2 regions of the Microbacterium sp. IEGM 1404 genome follow, and region 2 is predicted to be linked to the other one. Evidence: predicted binding sites of a transcription regulator. Region 2 holds the regulator's gene; the other holds the start of a gene.
What was found. The regulator LexA, encoded in region 2, represses DNA repair genes until DNA is damaged. The targets are predictions, from matches to a motif close to TCGAACANNTGTTCGA.
Positions count from the first base shown of each region.

Region 1: a site for LexA is predicted at 2,713-2,728, ahead of uvrA (excinuclease ABC subunit UvrA). Genes of this name have one in related genera too.

Region 1 is NZ_JASHKP010000001.1:1,114,104-1,129,024, forward strand. Features, by position in the region: gene uvrA (excinuclease ABC subunit UvrA) at 1-2,663, opposite strand, end outside; gene QM517_RS05585 (MarR family winged helix-turn-helix transcriptional regulator) at 2,811-3,245, opposite strand; gene QM517_RS05590 (hypothetical protein) at 3,280-3,516, shown strand; gene QM517_RS05595 (VOC family protein) at 3,629-4,051, opposite strand; gene uvrB (excinuclease ABC subunit UvrB) at 4,085-6,154, opposite strand; gene coaE (dephospho-CoA kinase) at 6,299-6,898, opposite strand; gene QM517_RS05610 (response regulator transcription factor) at 7,009-7,386, shown strand; gene QM517_RS05615 (hypothetical protein) at 7,398-8,561, opposite strand; gene QM517_RS05620 (sensor histidine kinase) at 8,543-10,174, opposite strand; gene QM517_RS05625 (hypothetical protein) at 10,286-10,957, opposite strand; gene QM517_RS05630 (hypothetical protein) at 11,029-11,583, opposite strand; gene treS (maltose alpha-D-glucosyltransferase) at 11,623-13,929, opposite strand; gene QM517_RS05640 (MFS transporter) at 14,004-14,921, opposite strand, start outside.
Region 2 is NZ_JASHKP010000003.1:755,304-770,224, forward strand. Features, by position in the region: gene miaB (tRNA (N6-isopentenyl adenosine(37)-C2)-methylthiotransferase MiaB) at 1-394, shown strand, start outside; gene miaA (tRNA (adenosine(37)-N6)-dimethylallyltransferase MiaA) at 391-1,338, shown strand; gene QM517_RS14220 (GNAT family acetyltransferase) at 1,335-1,775, shown strand; gene dapF (diaminopimelate epimerase) at 1,822-2,676, shown strand; gene QM517_RS14230 (class I SAM-dependent methyltransferase) at 2,704-3,357, opposite strand; gene hflX (GTPase HflX) at 3,448-4,965, shown strand; gene QM517_RS14240 (S9 family peptidase) at 5,023-6,909, opposite strand; gene QM517_RS14245 (hypothetical protein) at 7,019-8,092, opposite strand; gene lexA (transcriptional repressor LexA) at 8,236-8,925, opposite strand; gene QM517_RS14255 (LysM peptidoglycan-binding domain-containing protein) at 9,187-9,537, shown strand; gene QM517_RS14260 (histidinol-phosphate transaminase) at 9,562-10,656, shown strand; gene hisB (imidazoleglycerol-phosphate dehydratase HisB) at 10,653-11,267, shown strand; gene hisH (imidazole glycerol phosphate synthase subunit HisH) at 11,264-11,911, shown strand; gene priA (bifunctional 1-(5-phosphoribosyl)-5-((5-phosphoribosylamino)methylideneamino)imidazole-4-carboxamide isomerase/phosphoribosylanthranilate isomerase PriA) at 11,958-12,704, shown strand; gene QM517_RS14280 (SseB family protein) at 12,688-13,467, shown strand; gene QM517_RS14285 (TetR/AcrR family transcriptional regulator) at 13,483-14,127, opposite strand; gene QM517_RS14290 (glycosyltransferase) at 14,167-14,921, shown strand, end outside.

The DNA of each region.
Region 1 (14,921 bases), on a different contig from region 2:
AGCAGCAGCGAGACGTCCTCGAAGTGCAGGCCCGTCGTCGGCTCGTCGAGCACGTAGATCGAACGGCCGTTGCTGCGCCGCTGGAGCTCGGTCGCGAGCTTGACGCGCTGCGCCTCGCCGCCCGACAGCGTCGTCGCCGACTGGCCCAGACGCACGTACCCCAGCCCCACGTCCACGAGCGTCTTGAGGTACCGGTGGATCGCCTGGATCGGCTCGAAGAACTCCGCCGCCTCGGAGATCGGCATCTCGAGCACCTCGGCGATGTTCTTGCCCTTGTAGTGCACCGACAGCGTGTCGCGGTTGTACCGCTTGCCGTGGCACACCTCGCAGTCGACGTAGACGTCGGGGAGGAAGTTCATCTCGATCTTGAGCGTGCCGTCGCCCGAGCACGCCTCGCAGCGGCCGCCCTTGACGTTGAAGCTGAATCGCCCGGCCTGGTAGCCGCGCACCTTCGCTTCGGGCGTCTCGCTGAACAGCGTCCGGATGCGGTCGAACACGCCGGTGTAGGTCGCCGGGTTCGAGCGCGGCGTGCGGCCGATCGGGGCCTGGTCGACGTGCACGACCTTGTCGAGGTTGTCGAGACCCGTGACGCGCGTGTGCTTGCCCGGCACGCGGCGTGCGCCGTTGAGCTTGGACGCGAGGACTTCGTACAGGATGCCGTTGACCAGCGTGGACTTCCCCGAACCGCTGACGCCCGTCACGGCCGTCAGCACCCCCAGCGGGAAGTCGACGGTCACGTTCTGCAGGTTGTTCTCGCGCGCGCCGACGACGGTGACCTGACGCTTCTTGTCGATCTTGCGCCGCTTCTTCGGCGCTTCGATCGACCGCCGACCCGAGAGGTACGCGCCGGTCAGCGACCGGTCGTCGTCGAGGAGCTGGGCGAGCGGACCGGAGTGCACCACGTTGCCGCCGTCGACGCCCGCGCGGGGTCCGATGTCGACGACCCAGTCGGCCGCGTGGATGGTCTCTTCGTCGTGCTCGACCACGATGAGGGTGTTGCCGAGGTCGCGCAGGGTCTCGAGGGTCTGGATCAGACGACGGTTGTCGCGCTGATGCAGACCGATCGACGGCTCGTCCAGCACGTACAGCACGCCGGTCAGGCCGGACCCGATCTGCGTCGCGAGACGGATGCGCTGCGCCTCGCCGCCCGAGAGCGTGCCGGCGGCGCGGCCGAGGCTGAGGTAGTTGAGCCCGACCTGCAGCAGGAAGTCCAAGCGCGCGCGGATCTCGCGCAGGACGGCCGCGGCGATGGTCGCCTCGCGGTCGGTGAGCGTGAGCTTCGTGAAGAACTCGCGCGCGTCCGCGAGACTCAGGCGGGATGCCGCGGCGATCGAGGTTCCGTCGACGAGCACGGCCAGGACCTCGGGCTTGAGCCGGTCGCCGTCGCACACGGCGCACGGCACCTCGCGCAGGTACTCCGACCAGCGCTGGCGCTGCGCGTCGGATTCGGCCTGGAGGTACTGACGCTCGATGTAGGGCACGACGCCCTCGAAACCGGAGGAGTACCGCATCTCGCGCCCGTAGCGGTTCTTCCACTTGACGGTGACCTTGTAGTTCTCACCGCGGAGCACCGCGTCCTGGACGTCCTTCGAGAGGTCGCGCCACGGCGTGTCGAGCGAGAAGTCCAGGTCGCGCGCAAGACCCTCGAGCAGCCGCTCGTAGTACTGGAAGAGGCCCTTGCCCTGCGTCGTCCACGGCAGGATCGCCCCGTCGCGGATCGAGAGTTCTTCGTCGCCGAGCATGAGGTCGACATCGACCGACATGCGGGTACCGAGGCCCGAGCACACCGGGCAGGCGCCGAACGGTGCGTTGAACGAGAAGGTCCGCGGCTCGATCTCGGTCAGCTGCAGCGGGTGTCCGTTGGGGCACGCGAGCTTCTCGGAGAACGACTGCCAGGCGGCATCCCCCTCTTCGTCGACGAAGTTCACCTGCATGATGCCGCCAGCGAGTCCGAGGGCCGTCTCCACGGAGTCGGTGACGCGGCTGAGGATGTCGCCCGAGGCCACGAGACGGTCGACCACCACGGCGATGTCGTGCTTGTAGCTCTTCTTCAGCGTCGGCGGCTCGGCGAGCTGCACCAGCTCACCGTCGACGACGGCGCGCGCGTACCCCTTCGCGCTGAGCTCCTTGAAGAGGTCGACGAACTCGCCCTTCTTCTGCGTCACCACCGGCGCGACGATCTGGTAGCGGGTCCGCTCGGGCAGCTCCATGAGCTGATCGGCGATCTGCTGCACCGTCTGACGCTGGATAGGGGCGCCGCAGTCGGGGCAGTGCGGCACGCCGATACGCGCCCAGAGCAGACGCATGTAGTCGTGGATCTCGGTGATCGTGCCCACGGTCGAGCGGGGGTTGCGGTTGGTCGACTTCTGGTCGATCGAGACCGCCGGGCTCAAGCCCTCGATGAAATCGACGTCCGGACGGTCGACCTGGCCCAGGAACTGACGCGCGTACGCGCTCAGCGATTCGACGTAGCGGCGCTGGCCCTCGGCGAAGATCGTGTCGAACGCCAGGCTCGACTTCCCCGACCCCGAGAGGCCGGTGAAGACCACGAGCGAATCACGCGGAATGTCGAGGTCGACGTTCTTCAGGTTGTGGACGCGGGCGCCGCGAACACTGAGCTTTCCGCTGGTGTTTCCGGGAGACGAGACAGGAACGATGGGCACTCGTCAAGTCTAGGTTCCCCCTCCGACATCGGTCCCGGGTTCGCCTCCGGCGCACATGTGTGCGAGGGTGCGGGTCCGCGTCACGCGGGCCGAGGCTTCCTCGCGGACGCGCCCTCGCCCGCTCGGGCCGGATCGGGATCCGGGGACTCAGCCGTTCGGGTCGAATCTCCCCGCGAACGGTGCGAGGCCGTCGCGCAGTGCGATGAGCGCGCGCTCGTCGATGCCGACGCGCTCCATGATCCGCGCGGGCACCTCGATCGCCCGTTCGCGCAGCGCGCGACCGTCGGCGGTGAGGTCGATGTCCAGGACGCGCTCGTCGTCGACGCGCCGCGTTCGCCTCACCCGCCCCTGCGCTTCGAGTCGCTTGACCAGGGGCGAGAGGGTGGCGGGCTCCATCGCGAGCTCGCCGGCGAGGGCGCTCAGCGACCGGGGCGCCTGCTCCCACAACGCCAGCATCACCAGGTACTGCGGATGAGTGAGCCCCAGCGGTTCGAGCACGGGACGGTAGATCGACACCACGTTGCGCGCGGCGGTGACGAGCGCGAAGCACACCTGATTCTCCAAGCGCAGCGGATCGTCCACGCACCCTCCTCAAATACTTAGTACACTAATGATCATGGCACAAAAGGATGCCGACCGGCCCCCGCTGCGCGAACGCGTGCGGGCCGCCGGCGGGTGGTACCAGTACATCAACACACGCCTGATCCGCGTCGCCGGACCCGCATCGGTCGGCCCGTACGAGACGACGCCCGAACCGGTGCGCACCGGACGCCCGTGCCCCCTGTGCGGTCACCCGATGTCCGAGCACAGCGTCGACCGGTCGGGCGTGAAGCCGCTCCTGCACTGCCCGTGACAGCTGGGCGGCCGTGGGGCTCTGTTGGCCCCGGGGCCTGAAGCCGCTCCTGCACTGCCCGTGACGGCTGCGCGGCCGTGGGGCCGCGTTCGTCACCGAAGTCGATGTCGCGTCACGGCAACCGCGGTCGTCCATCGGAATCGAGGGGCCACCCCGGGTTGACCGCGATCTCCCACGGATGACCGTCCGGATCGACGAAGACGCCCGAGTAACCGCCCCACTCCGTCGGGGCCCCCGGCCGGCCGAGCGCCGCACCGGCAGCAACGGCCTCCGCCAGGACGGCATCCACCTCGTCGGGCTCGCGCACGTTGTGGGCCAGGGTCACGCCGCCCCATCCGCTCTCGTCGGTCACGGTCGAGTCGGCCGCGAGCGTCTCCCGCGACCACAACCCGAGGACCATGCCCACCAGATCGAAGAAGGCGACCTCCCCTTCGACCGAACTCGGCGACCGCCGCCAGCCGAGGCGCTCGTAGAAGGCGACCGATCGCCGAAGATCGGCGACGCCGAGGGTGATCAGCGAGATCCTCTGCTCCATGATCGCGTCCCGTCGCTCCCCGCCGTCGGCCGCTCAGGCGTGTCCGGCGCGCTCCATCGCGCGGAGCTCCTTCTTCAGGTCCTGCACCTCATCGCGCAGGCGTCCCGCGAGCTCGAACTTCAGCTCGCCCGCAGCCGCGAGCATCTGCTGGGTGAGGTCGGCGATCGTCGACTCCAGCTGATCGGCGCCTTCGGCGGCGATCCCGGTGCGACGCAGCTGCGGTGTCGGCGACTTGCCCTTCCCCGCCTTGTCGTTGCGGGACAGCAGGCTCCGGGTGTCGGAGGCCTCGCGTGCGAGCACCTCGGTGATGTCGGCGATCTTCTTCCGCAGCGGCTGCGGGTCGATGCCGTTCGCCGTGTTGTACGCGATCTGCTTCTCCCGGCGTCGCTCGGTCTCCTCGATGGCGTTCCGCATCGAGTCGGTCATCTTGTCGGCGTACATGTGCACCTCGCCCGACACGTTGCGGGCGGCACGACCGATCGTCTGGATGAGGGAGGTCCCGCTGCGCAGGAACCCTTCCTTGTCGGCATCCAGGATCGCGACGAGAGACACCTCGGGCAGGTCGAGACCCTCGCGCAGCAGGTTGATACCGACGAGCACGTCGTACACCCCGGCGCGGAGTTCCGTGAGCAGTTCCACGCGCCGAAGGGTGTCGACGTCGGAGTGCAGGTACCGCACGCGCACACCGTGCTCCCCCAGGAAGTCGGTGAGCTCCTCCGCCATCTTCTTGGTCAGTGTCGTCACCAGGACGCGCTCGTCGCGTTCGACGCGCACACGGATCTGCTCGAGCAGGTCGTCGATCTGTCCCTTCGAGGGCTTCACGACGATCTCGGGGTCGACGAGGCCGGTCGGGCGGATGATCTGCTCGACCACGCCGTCGGCAATGCCCATCTCGTAGCGCCCGGGCGTCGCCGACAGGTACACCGTCTGCCCGATGCGGTTCTTGAACTCGTCCCAGCGCAGCGGGCGGTTGTCCATCGCGCTCGGCAGACGGAAGCCGTGCTCGACGAGCGTCCGCTTGCGGGAGGCGTCGCCCTCGTACATCGCCCCGATCTGCGGGACGGTCACGTGAGACTCGTCGATGACGAGCAGGAAGTCGTCGGGGAAGAAGTCCAGCAGCGTGTGCGGCGGATCCCCCGGATTGCGGCCGTCGAGGTGCCGCGAGTAGTTCTCGATGCCCGAGCAGAAGCCCAGCTGCTGCAGCATCTCGAGGTCGAACGTGGTGCGCATCCGCAGCCGCTGCGCCTCGAGGAGCTTGTTCTGCGACTCGAGCTCTTTGAGCCGTTCGGCCAGCTCGTGCTCGATGGTGCCGATCGCGCGCTGCACGGTGTCGGTCCCGGCGACGTAGTGCGACGCGGGGAAGATCGGCACGGAGTCCATCTTCTGCACCACGTCGCCCGTCAGCGGATGCAGCATGTACAGCGCCTCGATCTCGTCACCGAACATCTCGATGCGGATCGCGTACTCCTCGTACACCGGGATGATCTCGATCGTGTCGCCGCGGACGCGGAAGTTGCCGCGCGAGAAATCGACGTCGTTGCGGTTGTACTGCATCGCGATGAACTTGCGGATCAGAGCGTCGCGGTCGTACCGCTCCCCCACCTGCAGCGCGACCATGGCCCGCAGGTACTCCTCGGGCGCGCCGAGGCCGTAGATGCAGGACACCGTGGACACCACGACGACGTCGCGACGCGACAGCAGGGAGTTCGTCGTCGAGTGGCGAAGACGCTCGACCTCCGCGTTGATCGAGGAGTCCTTCTCGATGAACGTATCGGTCTGCGGGACGTACGCCTCCGGCTGGTAGTAGTCGTAGTACGAGACGAAGTACTCGACAGCGTTGTTGGGCATGAGTTCGCGGAACTCGTTGGCGAGCTGGGCCGCGAGCGTCTTGTTGTGGGCCAGGACGAGCGTCGGGCGCTGGACGGCCTCGACGAGCCAGGCGGTCGTCGCCGACTTTCCGGTACCGGTGGCGCCAAGCAGCACGACGTCGGTCTCGCCGGCGTTGATCCGCGCGGCCAGGTCGGCGATCGCCTGCGGCTGATCACCGGACGGGGAGTACTCGCTGATGACCTCGAAGGGGCGGACGGAACGCGTGGCCTGCATGATTCCAGCGTAGGCGGGGCCTCCGACATCGGGGCCGGCGTGCTGTTCGCCATGCGCGAGCGGGACGCTCGACGGACCGACGCCCGGCGACGCGTTCGTCGACTCTCCGAGGGGATCGCCGCCCGGGGGCGGGACCGTGACGGCTCAGTCCCGCGAGACGCGGTCCCACAGCTCGTCGACCTGGCATCGCGTGGCATCCATGTCGCCGGCCGTGTCGATCACGACGTTCGCGAGCGCCAATCGTTCGTCGTCGCCGGCCTGGGCCGCGACCCGGGCGCGGGCCTCCGCCTCGGAGAGCCCGCGCTGATCGACGAGCCGCCGCACGCGCAGCTCAGCCGGAGCGTGGGCCACGACGACGAGGTCCCATTCGCCGGTCCCGCGGGATTCCGCGAGGAGCGGGACGTCGTAGACGACCAGGGCGCCGGGATCGGCGGAGAGCGCCGCGCGGAATCGCCGCTGCGACTCCTCCCGCACCGCGGGGTGCACCAGCGCGTTCAGCGCGGCGAGCCGCTCGGGATGACCGAAGACCCGTGCTCCCAGCGCGGGCCGGTCGAGCGATCCATCGGGCTGCAGCACCTCGGGTCCGAACTCCGCGGCGATCGCGGCGAGCACCGGCGAACCGGGCGCCTGCACCTCGCGGACGATCGCATCCGCATCCACGATCACCGCGCCCTTCTCGGCGAGCATCCGGGAGATCGTGGACTTTCCGGACGCGATTCCGCCGGTCAGCGCGAGGAGGGTCACCCCTCGAGGATGCCACAGCCGCCACGCCCGGGGCCGGTGCCATCCGGGGTGGTCTACCATTCGATCAAGGCCGCATCCGCGCCCTCCGACCGGTTGGCGAGAGTGTCATCATGCCGAATCCGAACGTCGTGGTCGTCATCGAGGACGACGTCGACATCCGCTCGCTGCTCACGGCGACCCTCGAACCGGTGGGCTTCGTCGTGCACACCGCCGTCGACTGTCTCACCGGCATCGAGACGGTCCGGCGCACCGACCCCGCGGTCACCACGCTCGATGTCAGCATGCCCGGACTCGACGGTTTCGAGACGGCTCGGCGCATCCGGGAGTTCAGCACGACGCGCATCCTCATGGTGAGCGCCCGAGTGGATGCCACGGAAGAACGGCTCGCGCGCGAGGCCGGCGCCGACGACTACCTCACGAAGCCGTTCCGCCCTCGTGAGCTCCGCGCCCGTGTGCACGCCCTCGTGGCCGCGGACGACGAGGACTGATCGCCCCGCCCTCAGTCCGTAGCGAGGCCGAAGGGCTGCTCGCCCGTCGACGCGGCGTGGCTCGCGTTCGCATCCGCTCGGTCGACGAGGGTCGGACCGTCCGCGCCGTCGACAGAGGCGAGCGCCACGCCGATCCCCACCACCGGCACGACGGAGGTCCCGAGGTCCGAGAGGTCGGCGACGAGCCGCTCGTGAAGCACACGGACGATCCGTCGATGGTCGGTGGCCCCCGCCGTCGAGAAGGCGACCGCGAGGCCGGTCGCGTCCGTCTCCCCCACGAGTGCCATCGTCGGGGCGTGCCGCCGCACGGACGCGCGGAACGCCCGCGCCATCTCCTCCGCCTCCTCGGGACCGAAGGCGGTGGCCACCCGCCGCAGATCGTCCACCCGGATGCCGATGACGCACAGGTCCTCTCCGGCTGCTCGGGCGCGCGCCACGAGGATGGTGAGGACCGCACCGAACGACTCGCGAAGCAGGACTCCGTTGCGGTCGACGATGAGCTGTCGCGTCTCGGGGTTGCCGCGCAGGGCGGATTCGCTCGTGCGCAGGACGGAGGTGACCACGACGGCGGCCACCACGAGGGACATCGTGAGGAAGGCGGAGACGCTGGTGCCGAAGTAGGTCAGGAATACCGGGCTCTCCGGGCCCTGGGACACGAACACGATCGTGCGGACGAAGAACCAGGCGGCCTCGATGGCCAGGATCGTCGTCAGAGCCGCCGCGCTCCATCGTCGTCCGATGGCGCCGCGTCGCGTCTCGATCGCCCCGAGCACGGCGAACAGCGCATTGGCGAGGAACAGGGCCACCGCTCCCGCCCAGTCGCCCGCCGAAGGCCCGTCGACGAGGGCGAGCACCACGACGACGGCGAGACCGACCGCGGTGATGATGAGCGGGATCCGGAGCGGTCGCCCGTTGAAGGCCACACTGCCCAGCCAGATGAACGCCGTCGCCGCGACGAACGCCCCGTTGCCGAGGGCGAGGGCGACGAAAGCCCCGGGCACCGAGACCCACACCAGGTAGCACACCGCGGAGAAGACCCCGGCGAGGAATGCCGTCGCCCAGAGCCGCCCCGGGAGAGCGTCGCGCAGCATGAGGGTGTCGAGCAGGTACAGCACGGCCGACACCAGGATGACGAGGGACGAGGCCGTCTGCAGGCTCAGGACGTCGAAGACCATGACGCCGCTCCTTCCTTCTGCGGCAGATGCACGGTGAAGACCGACCCTGCCCCGGGCTCGGTCGTCATCGTGATGTCGCCGCCGTGGGCACGCGCGATGTCCCGGCTGATCGCCAGGCCCAGGCCGCTGCCGTGGACGCTGGAGTTGCGCACGGTGTCCGCACGGAAGAAGCGCTCGAAGATGCGCCCCTGCTCGCTCGGCGAGATTCCGGGCCCGTCGTCGGCGACCGTGATGAGGACGGCGTCGGCCTCGCGCGCGACGGAGACGAGCACGACCCCGCCGCTGGTGTTGTACTTCACGGCGTTGGACAGCAGATTGTCGACGACCTGCCGCAGACGGTGCGCGTCGACGACGGCCGGGCAGGAACGCACACCCGAGGCGTCGACCCGGATGCCGTGCGCCGCTGCGCGCGGCGCCACCGAGGTGACGGCACTCGCGACGATGTCGGCGACGTCGGTCGCGGCCGGTTCGAGCGCGAACCCGACCCCGTGCCGGGAGGCCGCCGACATCGCGAGGATGTCGGCCACCAGTTCGCGAAGACGCGTGGCGTTCCGCTCGGCGATCTCCAGTTGCTCACGCGTCGCGCCCGCCAGGGCATCGTCGTCGAGGGCGAGTTCGAGGTAGCCGATGATCGAGGTGAGGGGCGTGCGCAGCTCGTGCGAGACGCTCGCCACCAGGTCCTCGCGGGCTCGGAGCGCCAGTTCCTCGGCCGTCACATCGCGCGAGACGACGACGGTGCCCGCGCCGACGCCGTCGCGCGCGGGGAGGTGCCGCGCCGTCACGTTCAGAGCGCGGCGGTCGTCGCCCGGCATCCCGAACCAGACGAGCTCCCCCTCGAATGCCTCCCCGGCGCGAGCGCGCGCGAACGGCGTCTCGCTCGCGACGAGCGGGGTGATGCCGTCTGCGGCGTACACCGCCGGCGCGGGGCCGAGCGATCCCGCTCCGGCCTGCAGCCGCGCGTGCGCCTCGTTGCTCACCGAGTACTCGCCCTCCGCGGTGATGCGGATGACGCCGAAGTCGACCGCGTCGAGCACTTCGGTGACCAGGTCCTCCTGCCGACGCGACCGCTCGAGCGAACGCCGCAGTTCCGCCGATTGCTTCTCGAGCAGGGCTCGCTGCGCACGGGTTCGCTTGGCTGCGAAGTGCGACATCGTCGCCAGCGCGGCGAGCGTGAACGGGAGCACGAAGGTCGACGCCGCGACGCGTTGCGACCCGTCGAATGTCTGATAGGCGATGATGGCCGACACGGTCGCCGTCACGCCCACGACCCCGCGCACCCCGAAGGCCGAGCCGATCCAGATGGCCGGGAAGGCCCACAGCAGTCCGATGCCCGCAACCGGGGCGCTCTGGCGCATGAGCCCGATCGCGGCGACGTCGACGACCGGAGCGACGAGGATCAGCCACGACGGCAGATCGTCCCGGGGCGAGAGGACGACGATCCCCGCGCACACGAAGATCATCCCGGCACCCGCCACGAACAGCGTCACGTCCTCGATCTGCCCGAGGACGAGTGTCGCCACGGCCGCGAGTACCGTGGCGGCCGCCTGCAGCAGCTGACTGGTCAGCAGGCTGCGGTGGAGACCGAGCCGCTCGCTCGGCGACGGGCCGGACATGGCCTCGACCCTAGCGCGCAGGACCCCCGCACGCGCGATCCCCACGCGGCACGCGGGAGGAGTCGACCCTCCGCCCCCGAGCGCGCGGCGGGACGGCCCGCGGCTGCGGCGTCAGAATCCGAAGTCTCCGCCGAAATCCGCGCCGAAATCCCCGAATCCCCCGACGTCGGATGCACCCGGATCGTCGAAGGATGCCGCATCGCCGCTGTCGGCCGCCACCCCGTCCTCGAAGCCGGCGGCGTATCCCGGGTCGAACAACGCTCCGACCAGCGCGGACCCGATCACGTAGCCGCCGATCGTTCCGAGCATCGAGGCGCCGAGCATCGATCCGAACCCCGGTGCTCCCCCACCGCCAGCGAAGGAGCGTCCGCCGAACGTGCGCTCCATGAACCCCGGACGTGTGTACTCCGCCCGTGTCGCCGCGCGGGCCAGCGAGGCCGGGTCGTCGCCGACCGGCCGTTCCGACGCCGGGAGCCCGGAGGAGAGCTCGTGCAGGACCTGCTGCCTCTGGCCGGGCGTCAGCCGGGCAAACGCCTCGGCGTGAACCTGCTCGACGGTTTCGGGGGGCGCCGTCCGCAGGAGGTAGCGATACCGCTCCAGCGCCTGTGCGTCGTCGCCCGCCGGGTCGGATGCCGGGCCGGCGGCGCCGGGCGGGGGCGGCGGGGCGTAGCGCCCCTCGGCGTCGCGGGTACCGCTCGCGGACCCGGATGCCGACGACGTCGGGATCGACGACGGGCGACGCTGATCCTCGCCGCCGCCGAAGAGTCGATCGAGGAAACCCATGAGTGCCTCCCTGTGGCTGGGGACATCACGCTAGGACCGCGGGCTTTGAGTCCCCTGTGACGCGCGGCCGGTCAGCCCTGCCGCGCGAAGGCCTCGCTCGTCCACCGCGCGAACAGGTCCCAGGGATCGTCCACGCCGTCGGAGAGGGCGGCGATGTGGGCGTCGAGGACATCGGTACGGGCGAACCACTCCGATCCGCCGAACCGCTCGGCGGCGAACTGCGCATGGCGCCGCCGCTCCACCGACCGGTCGCCCCGTTCGAATGCGAGGAGCTCGTCGTGACGGATCGCCCGCAGTCGCTGCCGCGGCCGGGCGCTCGTACCGATCTTCACGCGATCACGGAAACGCAGGTAGTAGACCACGTCGATGCGGGGCGGGGGCAGCTCGCCGTCCACGGGCTCGCCGTGCCGCCATTCGCACACGGCGCACAGCCAGCCGCTCGGCCAGCGGACACCCAACCGTGAGCCGCAGAGGAGACACGGCGTGGGCAGGACATCGGCGACGCCGTCACGGCGGCCGACCCACTCCGCCGCGGTCATCAGGTGCTCACCGCACAGACCGAGCGGCGCGTCCGGCGCGACGGCGTCGCCGCATCCGGACACGAGACATCGGACCGATTCGTTCACACGCCGAAGCGTACGCACGACCTCCGACACGACCGTCCGCTAGTCCTCCGCGGCCTCGGGACCCTGCAGCCGGAGGAAGAGCCCGGCGTACGGGCCCAGCTCGAGTGCGAAGCTCTGCAGCTCATCGACCCGGCCGACGACGTCGCCCGTCGCGGCATCCACGGCGGTGCTCTGAGGAACGAGCCACTCCGAACGCACCGTGCCCTCGATGCTCTCGCCGGAGAAGTTGAGCACGGTGATCTGCAGCGGCGCATCCTCGAGGCGGCGGTCGCCGCCGTCCAGCCTGTGCACCATCACGAGCATGCTGGGGTGCCCGACCTGCGGGATGTCGACCTGGGAGGCCACGGCGATCTCGTTCTCGCTGCGGATCCGCAGGATGTCGCGGAGACCGGCGAGGAAGGAGTCGGGATCGGCCTGCTGCCGGGCGAGCGATCCGTAGAGCGACCGCGCGCGCGGCATCCCCGAGGCGGAAGTGGACGCGTCGGGAGCCACGTCGAGAAGATCGTGGGCTCCGCGCTCGATCCACCGGGTGTCACCGGAGGAGATCAGGTGACGCACCTCGTCGGCGGGAACGGTGAGCGACCCGGTGAGGTCCCACCCCGAAAGCGCGAAGACACCGGGCTGCCACGAGTTGTACTTCGCGAGCAGGAGGTGAGCGTCGCGGATCGCGGGGACGTCGGCCTCGGTGATGTCGTCCAGGGTGGCCTTGCCCTGCGTCGCGGCGATCAGGGACGCCGTCGTGCAGGCGATGCCGTTCTGCGTGAAGACGAGGTTGTAGTCGGCGTCGACGGTGAGGGCCTGCGTGAGTTCGGCCCGCACGGTCTCCGCGATCTCCCCGCCGGTCGACTCGCCGTGGCGGAACGGATAGACGGTGTCGCGGTGCGTCGTGGCCCAGTGCACCAGCTCGTACGTCAGCTCGTCGTGGTTCTGCATGCCGTGGACCAGTTGCACGGGCTCGACGCCGGTCTCGAGTGCCGTCGTGAGCGCGAGCCGCAGGAACTCGGTGTTCGCCGTGGCGAGGGCGTGGTGGTACCCGGGGCGCGTCACGAAGTCGTACGACAGATCGGCCCCGACGGCCCCGGTGTCCCGGATGTCCTCCATCGTCAGGTTCAGCTCCTGGAACGTGAAGCCGCCGACCTTGCGCACCATGCCCGCGATGATGTGGTTCGCGGCGTGGGAGAGCGGATGGCCCTCCGACCACGCCGGGAGCCCCTCCGCGCTCTTCTCGACGCCGAGGAACCCGTTCGCGTCCAGGCGCAACGCGCTCGTGCCGAGATCGCCCAGCGAGTGGAGCGCGTCACCGATCACCAGGCGCATGCCGGCGAAGGTGGGATCCAGCCAGTTGATCGAGGGCTGCCCCTCCTTGAAGTAGTGGAGGTACACCCAGCGGCGCTCGAGTCCGTCCGTGCCGACGACGGGTGCGGTGGCACTCCAGTTCGTCTCCTTGACCCCGGGAGTGAAGAAGATGACGCGCTGGAGCTCGCCGATGATGTATCCGCGGGCGCTGAGCTCGCGCTCCGTCTCGGCGTCGAGATTGACCGAGTCGCGGCCCGCGGGCACCTCGGGCAGGAGCCCCCAGTCCTCGCGCGGGATCTCGACCATGTGGTAGATCCCGGGGTAGTCCTTGTAGGCCATCTCCGCCAGCCGGAAGTCGGCACCCTTGCCGGTGTGTCCCGGCACGATGTCGTCGATCACGCTTCCGCCGTGCGCATCGGCCATGTCGGCGATACGACGGAAGGCGTTCTCGTCACCGAACTCCGGGTCGATCTGCGTGCTGATGCGGTCGAAGTGGCCATCGACGCTGGGCGTCTCCTGCCACCCGCTGATCCCACCCGCGCGCTTGACCGGACCGGTATGGATGCCGTTGATCCCGACCCACTCGAAGGCCTCCCACAGCGCCTCATCGCCCAGAGCGTCGAGGAAGGACTCCCCCGGGCGCGCCATGAGCGAGATCGGATAGGCCGTGAACCACACGTCGGTGGACTCGATCGCGCGACGCGCGTCGGGGCGCGCATAGGGGTTCCGCCACATCGAGGGCTGCCCCGACAACTGTCGGCTCAGCACGTCGGCATCCTTCAGCATCGACTGCCGCACGAGCCATTCGACGTACGACGGATTCGCGCCGTTCGCGTTGCGGGGATCCGTGAGGAAGCGCCGCAGCGTGCCGCCCCGGAACTGCTCGCGCGGACGCAGACGTCGAGGGCGGGCCGGGTAGCGCTGTTCGTCGTAGCTGATCTCAGCGACCGGCTCCCCGGCATCGTCGCCCGTGGCGCTGCTGTCGATACCGTCCTCCGGCGTCCGTGCTGTCGTCAGCTCGTCGGCGTCGTCCACTCGCGACCTCCTCATGTCGTCGTACCGACGGTAGTCGTCATGAACGACATCGTGGTGAGGGATTGACCCGGAGTCGGCAGAACCTCGCCTCACCGATCACCACCGGGACGCAGAGCCACCCACGCGACGGCTGCCGAGATCGCACACATGCCGACGACGGCGCCGATGAACCACGTCCACCCGACCGTGCTGAAGACGAGGCCGAGCAGCCAGCCGAACAGACTGGACCCGCCGTAATAGCCGAGGTAATACAGAGAAGACGCCTGAGCGCGCGCCTCGGGCACCGCCGCGACCGGAGTCCACCCGGATGCCACGGCATGCGCAGCGAAGAACCCCGCCGTGAACACGATGAGCCCGACGATGACGACGAAGGTCGACGGCACCGCCATCAGAACCGCACCGGCCGCGGTGATGCCGATCGAGGCTTCCAGGACCGGGAACCGTCCGCGCCGGACGGCCACCGCGCCCGCGCGGGGCGACGACACCGTCCCGGCGAGGTAGGCGAGGAACAGCAGCGTCACGACAGCGGGGGCCAGCGAGAACGGGGGCTGCGCGAGATGGAACCCGAGGTAGTTGTACACCGCGACGAACGCGCCCATGAGGAGGAACCCCTGGGCGTACAGGGCCAATTGGACGCGTGAACGGAGATTCACGCGAAGACGCGCCAAGACCGTGGGGCCAGGGAGCGCACGCGCCCGACCAGGAACGAATCCCCGTGCGGGCGGGACGAGAGTCAGGAAGATCGCGGCAGCCACCGCGCAGAGGAGGATCACCGCGGCCACGCCCCACCGCCAGCCGGCGAGCTCCCCGATCGGGCCGGAGACGAGCCGACCACTCAGTCCGCCCACGGTGGTGCCGGCGATGTAGGAACCTGCGGCTGCCGCGACATGCCGCGGGCTCACCTCCTCGCTCAGGTACGCGAGAGCGACGGCCGGCACGGCTCCCAGTGCGACCCCTTCCAGGAGCCGCAGCGCGAGGAGCACGGTGATGTCCTGCGAGAACGCGGC
Region 2 (14,921 bases):
GCTGCAGGAGCGGATCTCCCTCGAAGAGAACCAGAACCAGGTCGGGCGCGTGCTCGAAGTGCTGGTGTCGACCGGCGAAGGCAAGAAGGACGCGGCGTCGCGGCGCCTCACGGGCCGCGCGGAAGACAATCGTCTCGTCCACTTCGAGGTGCCCGAGGGTTCGGCGCTCCCGCGCCCGGGTGATGTCGTCTCCGTGGAGGTCACGCGTGCCGCGCCGTTCTACCTCGTCGCCGATGCGGTGACCGGCGGGCCGCTGCATGTCCGCCGCACGCGGGCGGGCGACGCCTGGGACCGCGCGCAGGCGGAATCGTGCGGCGTTCCCGCACCCGGTGCCGACGCGGGCGCCCCGCGCGCCGTGTCACTGGGCCTTCCGAGTCTGCGTATCGGCGTGTGACCGCCGACGACGCGCCGCGGTTGTGGGCGATCGTCGGTGCGACCGGCACGGGGAAGACCGGGCTCTCGCTCAATCTGGCCCACGCCCTCCACGAGCGGGGACGCGCGGTGGAGATCGTGAACGCCGACGCCATGCAGCTGTACCGCGGCATGGACATCGGCACCGCGAAGCTGCCGACGCCGGAGAGGCGCGGGATCCCGCACCACCTCTTCGACGCTCTCGCCGTCACCGACGAAGCGGCGGTGGCCTGGTATCAGCCGACGGCCCGCGAGACGATCACAGGCGTGTTCTCGCGCGGGGCGGATGCGATCCTCGTGGGCGGTTCGGGACTGTACGTCTCCAGCGTGCTGTGGGACTTCCGTTTCCCGCCGCGGGATTCCGCCGTCCGTGCGGAGCTGGAGGCCGAGCTCGAGAGCGAGGGTCCCGGCGTGCTTTTCGCACGCCTGCGGGCCATGGACCCCGCCGCCGCCGAACGCATCGATCCGCGCAACGGACGACGGGTCGTCCGCGCGCTGGAGGTGCTGGCGCTGGGCGAGGACACCCATGGCGGTGCCCTTCCCGCCGAGCCCGACCTCTGGCATCCGCGGACGACGATCCTCGCGACGGAGATCGAACGCGAGACGCTCGTGGGCCTCCTCGACGCCCGGGTCGAGGCCATGTGGGAGCAGGGGCTGCTCGACGAGGTGTCCGCGCTGCGAGCCGAGGGGATCGAGCGCGGTGTCACCGCGGCGCGCGCGATCGGGTACGCGCAGGCGCTGGCCCAGCTCCGCGGCGAGATGACCCGCGCGGAGGCGATCGCCGAGACGCAGGCGCTCACGCGCCGCTACGCGCGGCGCCAGGTGTCGTGGTTCCGTCGCTATGCCGACGCCCGCCGCCTCGATGTCCGGACCGCCCGTGCCGACGCGCTCGTCGACGAGGTACGGGGAGACGAGGTGCGGGGGTGAGTGTGGAGATCCGCGCGTTCCGGGCGGCGGACGAAGAGGCGGTCGTGGCGTTGTGGGAGGAGGCCGGGCTCACCCGGCCGTGGAACGATCCGCGCGCCGACATCCGGCGGAAGCTCACCGTTCAGCCCGAGCTCTTCCTCGTGGCCGCCGACGGCGACACGGTGGTCGGCAGCGTCATGGCCGGATACGACGGTCACCGCGGATGGCTGTACTACCTGGCCTCGGCGTCGTCGCGCCGGGGGCGGGGGATCGGTCGCGCCCTCGTGGCCGAGGCCGAACGGCTCCTGGAAGCGATGGGATGCCCGAAGGTGCAGCTGATGGTGCGGCCGGACAACACCGGTGCGCGCGGGTTCTACGACGCGCTGGGGTACGTCCCGTTCGAGACGTGGGCCACGGGGCGTCGCCTCATCGTCGACGGACCGGGCGGTCCCGCCTGACGACGCCCACGGCGCCCGCATAACGGCCATCCCTAGACTGGATGCCATGGCGACTCTCGCGTTCACCAAGGGCCACGGCACCGGCAACGACTTCGTGATCGTGTCGGACCCGGATGGCGAGCTCCACCTCTCCGACGACCAGGTCGCGATCCTGTGCGACCGTCACTTCGGCATCGGAGCCGACGGATTGCTGCGCGTCGTCCGGTCCGTGGCGATCGACGAGGGGGCGGACGCGGCCGCGTCGGGGGCTGAGTGGTTCATGGACTACCGCAATGCGGACGGCTCGAAGGCGGAGATGTGCGGCAACGGTACGCGGGTGTTCGCCCGCTACCTGACCGATTCGGGACTCGCCGACATCGCCGGTGGGCTGCGCATCGGCACGCGCGCGGGCGTGAAGACCCTGACCCGCAGCGACCGCGGCTTCGAAGTCGACCTGGGGGAGTTCCTGATCGAGCCCGGCGAGGTGCTCGTGCGCGCGAAGGGCCTGCCCGTCGCGCGGCCCGGCGTCGGTGTCGACGTCGGCAACCCGCATGTCGTCGTGGCGCTCTCCTCGGACGCCGAGCTCGACAGCGCGGAGCTGGCGTATCAACCGGTGCTGGACCCGGCGCCCCGGCACGGGGCGAACGTCGAGTTCGTCGTTCCGGCCGACCCGCTCGTGCGCGACGGCGTGGGCGCGATCAGCATGCGCGTGTTCGAGCGCGGCGTCGGCGAGACGCTGAGCTGCGGCACGGGTGTCGCGGCCGCGGCCCTCGCCGTGCGGCACTGGGCCGGATCCGCGGCGCCCGATGCGTGGGTCGTCGAAACGCGCGGCGGAACTCTGGGCGTGCGCGTCGCCGACGGTCACGTGTACCTCTCGGGCCCGGCATCCCTCGTCTTCACCGGAGAGGTCGCTCTGGCCTGAACCGGCGGTGTGCGCCGGCGGAACGCGTCAGAGCGCGTCGGCGATGACGTCGATGGGTTCGCTCGGAGGCGAGCCGTGACGACGGACCCGCAGCACCCGGTACCCGCGTCCGGTGGCGGCACGGTGGACCGAGAATCCGCTCGCGAACGTCGCCGCCAGCCACCGCTGGAGCGAATCGGAACCGAGGTTGCGCTGGACCACGAACCACCCGTCGGACCGCTCCGCGAGGCGCGGGATCCAGTGCTCCAGCATGCCGTGGAGTTCGTTCTTTCCCACCCGGATGGGCGGGTTCGAGCGGATCGTGCGGAACGCGATCCCGTCGGGAACATCCTCGGGACGAACGGCGTTGACATTGGTGAGGCCGAGGCGCTCCGCGTTCTGCCTCACGAGGTCGAGAGCCCGCTCGTTGACGTCGACGGCCCAGACCGTCGCATGAGGGGCATCCAGAGCGAGGCTCAGCGTGATCGGACCCCAGCCGCTTCCCAGGTCGAGGAAGTTCCCACCGGCGGGCGGGGCCGGCGTGTTGGCCAGGAGCACCGAGGTTCCGGCATCCAGACGGTCCGGACTGAAGACACCGCCCGCGGTCACGACTTCGAGCTCACGCCCGGCGAGGGTGACACGGAGGCGGCGGAACTGTTCGGGACTCGACGGCGACGCGCTGAAATAGTGGTCGCTCCCCATGCCAAGGAAGCGTAGCGGACCGGAGCCCTCGACGTGGGGGCGACTAAAGTGCGAGGATGCCGCGGCACCGCTCGCGGACGGAAGGAACACATGACCGAACAGACCACACCCCCGAGCATCGACGAGTCGCCGGTCGACCCGGTCGACCGTGTGCTTTCGCGCGCCGACGCGCATCGCGGGGTCCGGGTCTTCGGCGCAGCGCAGGCCCTGCAGGACTCCGCCACCGCCTACGGCGGATCCGCCGACGGCGACCAGTGGGATCGTGAGGAGCGTGCGGCGCTCCGACGCGTCCCGGGCCTGTCGACCGAGCTGGAAGACGTCACCGAGGTCGAGTATCGGCAGCTGCGCCTCGAGAACGTCGTTCTCGTCGGCGTGCACCCGCAGGGCGAGCAGGCGGATGCCGAGAACTCGCTGCGCGAGCTGGCGGCCCTGGCCGAGACGGCGGGCGCGGTCGTGCTGGACGGCGTGCTGCAGCGCCGCCCGCATCCCGACCCCGCGACGTACGTGGGGCGCGGCAAGGCCCAGGAGCTGCGCGACATCGTCGCGGCGGTGGGTGCGGACACGGTCATCGCCGACACCGAACTCGCCCCGAGCCAGCGGCGCGCCCTCGAGGACGTGGTGAAGGTCAAGGTCATCGACCGGACGACCGTGATCCTCGACATCTTCAGCCAGCACGCCAAGAGCCGCGAGGGTAAGGCGCAGGTCGAACTCGCGCAGCTCGAATACCTGCTTCCGCGCCTGCGCGGTTGGGGTGACTCGATGTCGCGTCAGGCCGGTGGACAGGTCGGTGCCGGCGGCGCCGGTATGGGCTCGCGCGGTCCCGGTGAGACCAAGATCGAGCTCGACCGGCGACGTATCCGCACCAAGATGGCGCTGCTGCGCAAGCAGCTGCGGGACTTCGCGCCCGCCCGCGCGGCGAAGCGCGCCGAGCGCAAGCGTCACACGATCCCCTCCGTCGCGATCGCCGGATACACCAACGCCGGCAAGTCCAGCCTGCTCAATCGACTGACGAGCGCGGGCGTTCTGGTCGAGAACGCCCTGTTCGCGACCCTGGATGCCACCGTCCGCCGTTCCGAGACCACGGACGGCCGTGTCTACACGCTGACCGACACGGTCGGTTTCGTCCGGAACCTTCCGCACCAGCTCGTCGAGGCGTTCCGTTCGACCCTGGAAGAGGTCGGCGACGCCGATGTCATCCTGCACGTCGTGGATGCGTCGCACCCGGATCCCGCGGCGCAGCTGTCGACGGTTCGGGATGTGATGGGCGACGTGGACGCCGACTTCGGGCACGAGATCGTCGTGTTCAACAAGGCCGACCTCGTGAGCCCGGACGATCGCCTCGTCCTGCGCGGTCTCGCCCCGGCTGCGATGTTCGTGTCATCCCGAACCGGCGAGGGCATCGACGAGCTCCGCGCCGCGATCGAGGACGCGCTGCCGCTCCCCGCGGTCGAGGTGCGCGCGGTCGTGCCGTACGACCGCGGCGACCTCGTGTCGGCGGTCCACGAGACCGGCCTGATCATGGCTCAGGAGCACCGCGAGCAGGGAACCTTCCTGCACGCGCACGTCGGTGCGCGTCTCGCGGCCGAGCTCGCTCCGTACGCCGCCTGATCGGATCCCTCACACGACGACGCCCTGCCTCTCGGCGGGGCGTCGTCGTGTGAGGACTCAGTCGAGCGCGAACGCCGGGATGCCGGGTGTCTCGAACCCGAAGACCGCGCCGAGGAAGCCGAGCTCGCGCTGGAGGGAGTCCACCACCGTCTCCGCGCGACGGAAACCGTGGCCCTCGCCCTCGTACAGGACGTACGAGTGCGCGACGCCGTGGGCCGCGAGGGCGTCGCGGATCGCTTCGGCCTGCGAGGGCGGGACGACCCGGTCCTCGGCGCCCTGCAGGATCAGCAGGGGCACGCGGAAGCGATCGGGGTGCGACAACGGCGACCGGTCGAGGTAGACGGCCTCCGCTTCGGGGAGCGGCCCGATGAGACCGTCGAGGTAGCGCGCTTCGAAGTCGTGGGTGTCTTCCGCGAGAGCGCGGGCGTCGCCTACGCCGTAGCGGGAGATCCCCGCCGAGAACACGTCGGTGTTCGTCACCGCCGCGAGCACGGTCCAGCCGCCCGCGGACCCTCCGGCGATGGCCAGGCGCTCGGGGTCGGCGAGACCGGCGGCCGCGAGAGCGGATGCCGCCGCGGCGACGTCGTCGACATCCACGACCCCCCACTGCCCGCGCAGTCTCTCGCGGTAGGCGCGACCGTACCCCGTGGAACCGCCGTAGTTCACGTCGAGCACGCCGATTCCGCGACTGGTGAAGAACGCCGTCTTCGCCGAAGGGGCGGGACCGACGTGCGACGTCGGCCCGCCGTGGACGAGGACGAGGTACGGCGGCCGCTCGCCGGCCGGGGCCACGACATCGGGGTTCGTCGGCGGGTAGGCGAAGGCGTGCACCGGGCCGTGCGGGCCCCCGGTGGTGAGGGCGCGGGCGGCCGGCATCCATTCGACGCCCGGGTGGTCTGCGACCGTGACCTGCGCGACCGCTCCGGTGTCGAGGTCGATCGACCACAGTCCCGACAGCCCCGAGGCGTCGGAACCGGAGACGAGGGCGCGGGAGCCGCGCACGTCGTCGACCGAGGCGCCGGCGACCACCGGCACGTCGAGCAGACGGATGCCGCTGGGCGCGATCTCGACGATCTCGTCGCCGCCGTCGGTGCGGACGGCGATGATGCGACCGTCGTCGGTGGCCGAGAACCAGCGGGTCCCGAGGACCCAGACCGGGCCGCCGGTGTCGGCGTCGGCCGGCGCGACCGGCTGGGGGTCACCGTCGAGCGACCGACGGAACAGGTTCCAGCGCTCCTCCGGATCGTCGGCGTACAGCAGCTCGTCGTCGCCGATCCAGACGGGCTGCAGCGGTGCGCGGCGGTCGCCTCCGGCGAGATCGCGCACGTCTCCGGTTGCGAGGTCGGCGACGCGGAGCACGGTGGCGTCCCACGGCATGTCGGGGTGGTCCCACGCGATCCACGCCAGGTGGCGGCCGTCGGGGGACAGCGCCGGGTGGGCGAGGAACACGCTTCCCGTGGCGAGCACCTCCGTGTCGGAGCCGTCGAGCGGGATCCGCACGATCGCGCGCTCCGGGACCCGCTGGGCTCCGTGGGTCTCGCGGACCGCCACGAGGCTGCCGTACTGCCAGGACAGCCCTCCGTGCCGCACATCGCCGCCCTCGGGGGTCAGCGCGCGCGGCGCGCCACCGGTGGTGAGCGAATAGACACGCTGGTCGGACTTCTCGACGTAGAAGAGCTGGCCGTCGTCGGATGCCGTCCAGGCGCCGCCGCCGTACTCGTGCACCGACGAGCGGGCGTTGCCCGGAGCGGGCAGGACCGTCTCGACCGATCCGTCCGGGCGCTTCCGTTTCACGGTGACGCGTCCGCCCTCGCTCGGGACGGATTCGCCCCACCAGACGTCGTCGCCGACGATGCGCGCGCCGTCCAGCCGAGGCGATGACTGCGCGACCGCCTCGGGCGTGAGGGGAGAGGGCCAGGATCCGTATGGGAGCGTCTGCGGCATGGCATCCACCCTACGGACCGGGCCGGACATGCCGCGCTGCGCCTTCGTCGCCGTGCCCCGAGGCACCCGAACGGCGCGCGACCCGGCCGGACGCCCACCGGCGACGGTCTCAGCCGCCGACGACCTGCCGCGTCACACCGAGCCGACCCACCCAGTCGCGGATGACCTGACGCTGGCCCGCGTCGCACGTGTAGCCGTACCCGACGGTGACCTCGTAGTAGGAGTAGGCGTCGATCGCGACCTCGTGATCGAGCGACCACCCGTCGAGGAACGTCAGCGCGTAGCAGTCGGCCATCGTCTCGGCGTCGCCCCCGAAGGACGCGAGCGCGTCGTCGGTCGGCTGAGGGTTGGTGAACTGCAGGACGTGAGCGTACTCGTGGTAGGCGGCGCCGGTGCGGATCCAGTCGGTCATCGTGGGATCGGTCTGGGAGTCGGCCCGCACGTGCACCGTGAAGGGTTGCGCGCCGGACACGCACGCCAGGGCCGTGGCGCCGCAGGGCGTGGCGCCCTCGAAGACGGTCGAGACCCACCCGCGTCCGAGATCGTCGAGCGTCGCCTCCCACGCGGTCCCCGACGCGTTCGACGCGGCCTGAGCGCTGACGCCGTCGGAGCGGCTCGAGATTTCCGACGTCAATCTCTGCACGTCCACGACGTCCTGATCGAGCGCGGCGGGGTTCCGCCGGTGGATCCACGCGCGATCGGCGAGATCCTCGACGCGGTACCACGGCACGATCGTCGCGTAGGGGAGACCGACGAGCGGCTCGATCGTCGCGTACAGGTCGTTCATCGCGGTACCGAACTGCTCTTTGCGATCGATCATCTCCTGCTGCTCGTCGAGACGTCGCTGCTGGTCGGTGATCTGCTGCTGCTGGTCGCCGATGAGCGTGCGAGCCTCCTGCAGCTGGGTGACCACCCAGAAGAATCCGAGCCCGCCGGCGACGACGGCGACGGCCAGGAGGACGGCGAGGACCACGACGCTCGCGCGCGGACGACGACGTTCGGCCGGCACGGTGACGGGGGCCTCGGTGAGGGGTGCGTCCGCGGGGAGGGAGGGAGCGGGGCCCGGATCCCCGGCCACGGGCACGCGACCCGCGGCCGGATCGTCGGGCACGGCGGGCGGAGCGGGGCGTGCACTGGCCGGGTCGGAGGGCGGGGGCTCGGCGGCGGGGGTGGGGGACGACACGGGACTCGCTCTCTCGATGTGTCCTGTCATGTTAGGGGCGTCCGGCGCGGGCGATCATGCGGCTGTGGAGAGAGCTCGGAACGACGGAGGCCGGATGCCCACCGCGAGGTGGTCATCCGGCCTCCGGAGGAGCCGAGCCGGCGTCAGACCGTCCGCAGCACGGCGACGACCCGGCCGAGGACGACGGCTTCGTCGCCCAGGATCGGCTCGAACGCGGAGTTGCGGGGGAGCAGCCACGTGTGACCGTCCCGGCGGCGGAACGTCTTCACCGTCGCCTCGCCGTCCAGCATGGCGGCCACGACCTCGCCGTTCTCGGCGGTGGACTGCGTGCGCACGACCACCCAGTCGCCGTCGCAGATCGCCGCGTCGATCATCGAGTCACCCGAGACCTTGAGCATGAACAGTTCACCCTTTCCGACGAGCTGGCGGGGGAGGGGGAAGATCTCCTCGACCTGCTGATCGGCGGTGATCGGCACTCCCGCGGCGATCCGGCCGACGAGCGGGACCAGGGCGGCGTCGCCCACGGCGGGTGCGGTGTCGGCCGGATTCTCGGCGGCGGTGCCGGGCAGGTCGATCAGGACCTCCATCGCCCGCGTCTTGCCGGGGTCGCGGCGGAGGTACCCGCTGAGCTCGAGCTGGTTCAGCTGGTGGGTGACGCTCGAGAGCGACTTGAGCCCCACCGCGTCGCCGATCTCGCGCATGCTCGGCGGATAGCCGTGCCGTGCGATCGAGCGCTGGATCACCTCGAGGATGGCGAGCTGCTTGTCGCTGAGGCTCTTCCGGCGCCGGGTCTGCGGCCGTTCGCGGCCGGCCGCGGTCGTCGCGTCGGTCATGTGTGCTCCCCTCGCGCCGCGTCCTGCGATGCGGCGGAAATTCGAATGTCGGAGGTCCGTGATGAGGTCTCCTCGTCGAAACCGTATCCGGTGGACCACTCGATCGCGGCGGAGCTTCCCGCGTGTCGCGTTCGATCGGTCTCCGATAACGCCGGTGTTGACGCCTCCACAGTATCGAAGATAGATTCGGAATACAGATTCGCACCACCGCCCTCCCGGCCGAGGGCGGGGTGTGAATCTCTCCCCACCGAGGAGCACACCATGAGCAGCATCGCCGTCACCGCCCCCACCACCCGCCTGCGTCTGACCGCGCGCGGACGTCGGGTGTTCGCCTTCTTGGCCGCGCTTCCCGTGGTCGTCGCCCTCGCGCTCGCCGTCGTCGGCGGCGGAGCGGCCCTCGCCTCGAACGAGACGGGCGCTCCCACGGGTGCCTTCACCGAGATCACCGTCATGAGCGGCGAGACCCTGTGGTCGATCGCCGAAGACGTCGCCCCCGCGTCCGATCCGCGAGACGTCGTCGCCGAGATCGCCCGCCTCAACGCGCTTGAGAACGGTTCGGTCACCGCCGGTCAGCGCATCGCCATCCCCGCGGCCTACGCCTTGGGGCGGTGATCACCCGGCGCGTCGCCGCCTACCATGGGTGAGGTGACCGTGCGCCTCGACGACCTTCCTCTTCGCGACGACCTCCGGGGCATGACTCCCTACGGAGCGCCGCAGGCGGCCCTGCCCGTCGCCCTCAACGTTAACGAGAACACCCACCCCGTTCCGTCCGAGGTGGCGGACGACATCCTGGACGCCGTCGCCCGGGCCCTTCGCGACGTCAACCGGTACCCGGACCGCGAGTTCACCGGCCTTCGGGAGGCCTTCGCCGACTATCTCGGCCACGGTCTCGTCCGAGAGCAGATCTGGGCGGCGAACGGGTCGAACGAGGTGCTCCAGCACGTCCTGCAGGCCTTCGGTGGTCCGGGGCGCCGCGCGATGGGCTTCGCACCCACCTACTCGATGTACCCGATCCTGACGCGCGCCACCGGCGCGGAGTGGATCGCGGGGGAGCGCGAGCACGACTTCACGCTGAGCGCCGCGTTCGCCGCCGAGCAGGTGGTGCGCGAGAACCCCGACATCGTGTTCCTGTGCGCTCCGAACAACCCCACCGGCACTCCTTTGAGCCTCGACGTCATCGAGGCCGTGTACGCGGTGACCGACGGCATCGTGATCGTCGACGAGGCCTACCAGGAGTTCGCTCCCCACGACGAGCCGTCCGCGGTGACGCTGCTGCCGGGCCGCCCGCGTCTGGTGGTGTCGCGGACGATGAGCAAGGCGTTCGCCTTCGCCGGCGCGCGCGTGGGGTATCTCGCAGCCGACCCCGCCCTCGTCGACGCGCTCCGTCTCGTGCGTCTGCCGTACCACCTGAGCGCCCTGACCCAGGCGGCGGCGACCGCCGCGCTGGGGCACGCCGACACGATGCTGTCGATGGTGGATGAGATCGTCGCCCAGCGCGACCGGATCTCCGCCACGGTGGCGGCGTTGGGGTACACCGCGCACGAGTCGTGGACGAACTTCGTGCTGTTCGGCGGGGTCGACGATCCGGCAGCGACCTGGCAGGCCCTCTACGATCGCGGCGTCCTCATCCGCGATGTCGGTATCGCCCACCACCTGCGCGTCACGGCGGGGACCGCGGACGAGACGACGGCGTTCCTCGATGCACTGGCGTCGGTAGGATCGCGAGCATGACCGCCGCTGCCACGCCTCGCACCGCAACGATCGTCCGCGAGACGAGCGAGTCGCGGGTGGAGCTGTCCCTCGACCTGGACGGGACCGGAGCGAGCGAGATCTCCACGAGCGTGCCGTTCTTCGATCACATGCTGACGGCCTTCGCGAAGCACTCGCTGACCGATCTTCGGGTGACGGCCACGGGCGACACGCACATCGACGCGCACCACACGGTCGAAGACACCTCGATCGTGCTCGGCCAGGCGATCCGTCAGGCGCTGGGCGACAAGTCGGGCATCGCCCGGTACGGCGACGCCCTCGTCCCCCTCGACGAGGCGCTCGCCCAGGCGGTCGTCGACATCAGCGGCCGGCCGTACCTGGTCCACACCGGCGAGCCCGCGGGCTTCGAGCACCACCTCATCGGGGGACACTTCACCGGGTCGCTCGTGCGTCACTCGTTCGAGGCGATCTCGATCCACGCCGGACTCACCGTGCACGTGCGCGTGCTGGGCGGGCGCGATCCGCACCACATCGCCGAGGCCGAGTACAAGGCGCTGGCTCGCGCGTTCCGCCAGGCGAAGGCGCTCGACCCGCTCGTCGACGGCATCCCCAGCACCAAGGGAGCCCTGTGAGCAAGCCCGTCGTCGCGGTCCTCGATTACGGTTCGGGCAACGTCCACTCGGCGGTCAAGGCTCTCATCGAGGCCGGTGCGGACGCGCGCCTCACCTCCGACCGTGCGCTGCTCCTCGACGCCGACGGACTGCTGGTTCCCGGCGTCGGGGCCTTCAGCGCCGTGATGGACGCCCTCACCGCCAGCCGCGGGGGCGAGATCATCGATCGCCGCCTCGCCGGCGGACGTCCCGTACTCGGGATCTGCGTGGGCATGCAGGTCATGTTCGGTCGCGGGATCGAGCGCGGCACCGACACCGAGGGCCTCGGGGAGTGGCCCGGCACCGTTTCGGAGCTCGCGGCTCCGGTGCTGCCGCACATGGGATGGAACACCGTCTCCGCCGGGCAGGGCTCGCGTCTGTTCGACGGGATCGCCGATGAGCGCTTCTACTTCGTGCACTCGTACGCCGCTCAGGAATGGTCGCTCGAGGTCACCCCTCCGTTCCCCGAGCCGGTGCTCACGTGGTGCACCTACGGCGAGCCCTTCCTGGCCGCCGTCGAGAACGGTCCTCTCGCGGCGACGCAGTTCCACCCCGAGAAGTCGGGGGAGGCCGGCATCCGGCTGCTCGCGAATTGGATCGACGGGCTGCGCGCGACTACTGTGTGACCTCGTGCCCGGGGCTGGCGACAGGCGCCTGCCGGCACGAGGAGCCATGAACGATTTCGCGTCCACGCCCGAGCTTGTCCTTCTCCCCGCGGTCGACGTGGCCGACGGAAAGGCCGTCCGACTGACCCAGGGAGAGGCCGGCACCGAGACCAGCTACGGCGATCCCGTGGATGCCGCCCTGGACTTCGCCCGTCAGGGCGCGGCCTGGATCCACCTGGTCGACCTGGATGCCGCCTTCGGTCGCGGCAACAACACCGCCGTGATGCGCAAGGTCATCAAGCAGGTCAAGGGCGTGCAGGTCGAGCTGTCCGGTGGCATCCGTGACGACCGGTCGCTGGAGGCGGCTCTGGAGAGCGGCGCGAGCCGCATCAACCTGGGCACCGCCGCCCTGGAGAACCCGGAGTGGGCCGCCGACGTCATCAACCGCTACGGCGAGGCCATCGCCGTGGGCCTCGACGTGCGCGGCACGACGCTCGCCGCCCGCGGCTGGACGCGTGACGGCGGCGACCTGTGGACGGTCCTGGAGCGACTCGAGGATGCCGGCTGCAGCCGCTACGTCGTCACCGACGTGACGAAGGACGGCACGCTCCGCGGCCCGAACCTCGAGCTGCTCCGCGAACTGACCCAGCGCACGCCCAAGCCCGTCGTGGCGTCCGGCGGCGTGTCGAGCCTGGACGACATCGCGGCCCTGCGGGAGCTGGTGCCGCTGGGCGTCGAGGGCGCGATCGTGGGCAAGGCGCTCTACGCGGGCCAGTTCACCCTGGCCGAGGCGCTGGATGTCGCCGGGCACTGACGACCACCGGGCCGACTCGGCCGGCGTCCCGTGGGAGGGGCGACGGTTCGAGGCGAATCCGCATTCCGGGGACGACGGCTCCGCCGATCCCGCGCTTCTGCTCGCGCTGGAGGCGTTCGCCGCGGGTGGCGGCGACGCCGGTGCCGTCGTCGAGGCCTACCGCACGGCGCGGCTGCTCATCCCCCTGGTGGCGGAGAAGGGCGACCACGGCATCGGCGCGCACGGGCTCGAGGTCGACAAGACGCAGGAGCTGTCGATCGTGACGGTCGCGGCCCCGGATGGGCGCAAGGTCCTGCCGGTGTTCAGCTCGGTCGAGGCGATGCAACGATGGGATGCCACGGCCCGCCCGGTGCCCGCGGACGGTCGCCGCACGGCCCTGGCCGCGGCCTCCGAGGACACGGAGCTCATCGTGATCGATCCGGCCTCGGACACGGAATTCGTGCTGCGCCGGCCCGCGGTGTGGGCCATCGCGCAGGGCGAGTCGTGGGAGCCGGCGCATACCGCTCCCGCCGTCTTCACCGGGCTGCAGGAGAGCATCTCCGGCGAACTCGCGGTGCTCGATCTCGCGGTGCAGCCGGGCGACCCGACGGGGCGCTTGCGGGGCCCGGAGCTGGTGGTCCACCTCCAGCTGATGTCGGGCCTGGAGCAGGACGAGTTGGATGCCGTGCTCGCCCGTCTCGCGCGTCGCTGGGCCGCCGACGACCGTGTCGCGGTCCTCGTGGACTCGCTGACGGTCAAACTGCATCGCAGCACCGACGTCTGACGCGCGCGCGGACGTTCACACGGGGCGAGGACCCGACCGCGCCAACAGCCCGCGCAGCGCCGCGTCGAGCCAGGCGCGGTAGCGGGCGTCGGTCCACCCGGAGGTGGTGACGAAGAACGCGTAGGTCTCGGGTCCGACGAGGTGATTCAACTCGTCCGTCGCCTGTTCACGCTCTCGCGGGTCGAGGAGGCCCCGTTCGATCAACCATCCCGCCGCCCGTCCGAGGTCTGCGCGCCGTCGTGTCCCCAGATCGCGGATGGATGCCGCAGCGAGGTCGTCGGTCTCGGCGGCGACGGTCATCGCGCGGATGAGTCCCGCGGTCGCGCGGTTGGCGTGCGCGACGTAGTCCAGCCAGCCGCCCATGGCGTCGTCCGCATCCGGACGCGACATGATCTCGATCATCGCCGGACGTTCGGTCAGGCTGTGCGGACCGTCGTCCCCGGCGAAGGTGCGCTCGTAGGCCGCGATGAGGAGCGCCGCCTTGGTGCCCGCGAGATGCACGGACTGCACCGACACCCCCGCCTCGTCGGCGATGTCCTTCATGGTCGTGCGGGTGTAGCCGCGCCGGGGGAGCAGTTGGGCGGTCGCGTCGAGGATGGCGTTCCGCGTGCGCTGGGCGTCCGCTTGCCGCGCGGGCGACGAATAGGGCCGCGGGGTCATGGCATCCTTCCACTATGGTTAGAGACCAAATCTAACGAAATGGATGCCACCATGGTGACCGTTCTTCTGGCGTCGAACCCGATCCACGGCCACGTCGGACCGATGCTCCAGGTCGCCGGCCATCTCGTGCGCGAGGGGCACGCGGTGACGGTGGTCACCGGCACGCGATTCCGGGAGCGCGTCGAAGCGGTCGGCGCGGACTTCCGTCCGCTCCGCGGCGCGGCCGACTACGACGACCGCCGCCCCGACCTGTACCTGCCGGAGAGGGCGAAGTACTCCGGCGTCCGCCAGGCTCAATACGACATCCGGACGATCTTCATCGACACGATCCCCGATCAGCACGCGGCCGTGGAGGCGGCGATCGAGGACATCCGTCCCGACACCGTCCTCGTGGACGGCGCGTTCGGAGGCATCCTGCCGATCCTCGATCGGACCAGCGAGCGACCTCCGGTGCTCGCCCTCGGTGTGACCCCGTTGTCGCAGTCGTCGCGGGTGCTGGGCCCGTACGGCATGGCCCTCCCTCCGGCGCGCGGTGCGGTCGACCGTGCCCGGTACGCGGCGCTGGGTGTGGTCGCCCGTCGTATCGTCTTCGGGTCCACCCGACGGGCGGCGGTCCGTGCGCTCGCGGCCTGCGGCACGCGCCCCCGGGGATTCGTCATGGATCTGTCGGAGCGGTTCGACCGCTTCCTCCAGACCGGGCCGGCGAGCCTGGAGTACCCGCGCCCCGATCTCGCGGCGAACACGCACTTCGTCGGCGTGCTGCCGCAGGCGGCCTCCGACGTGGCCCTGCCGCC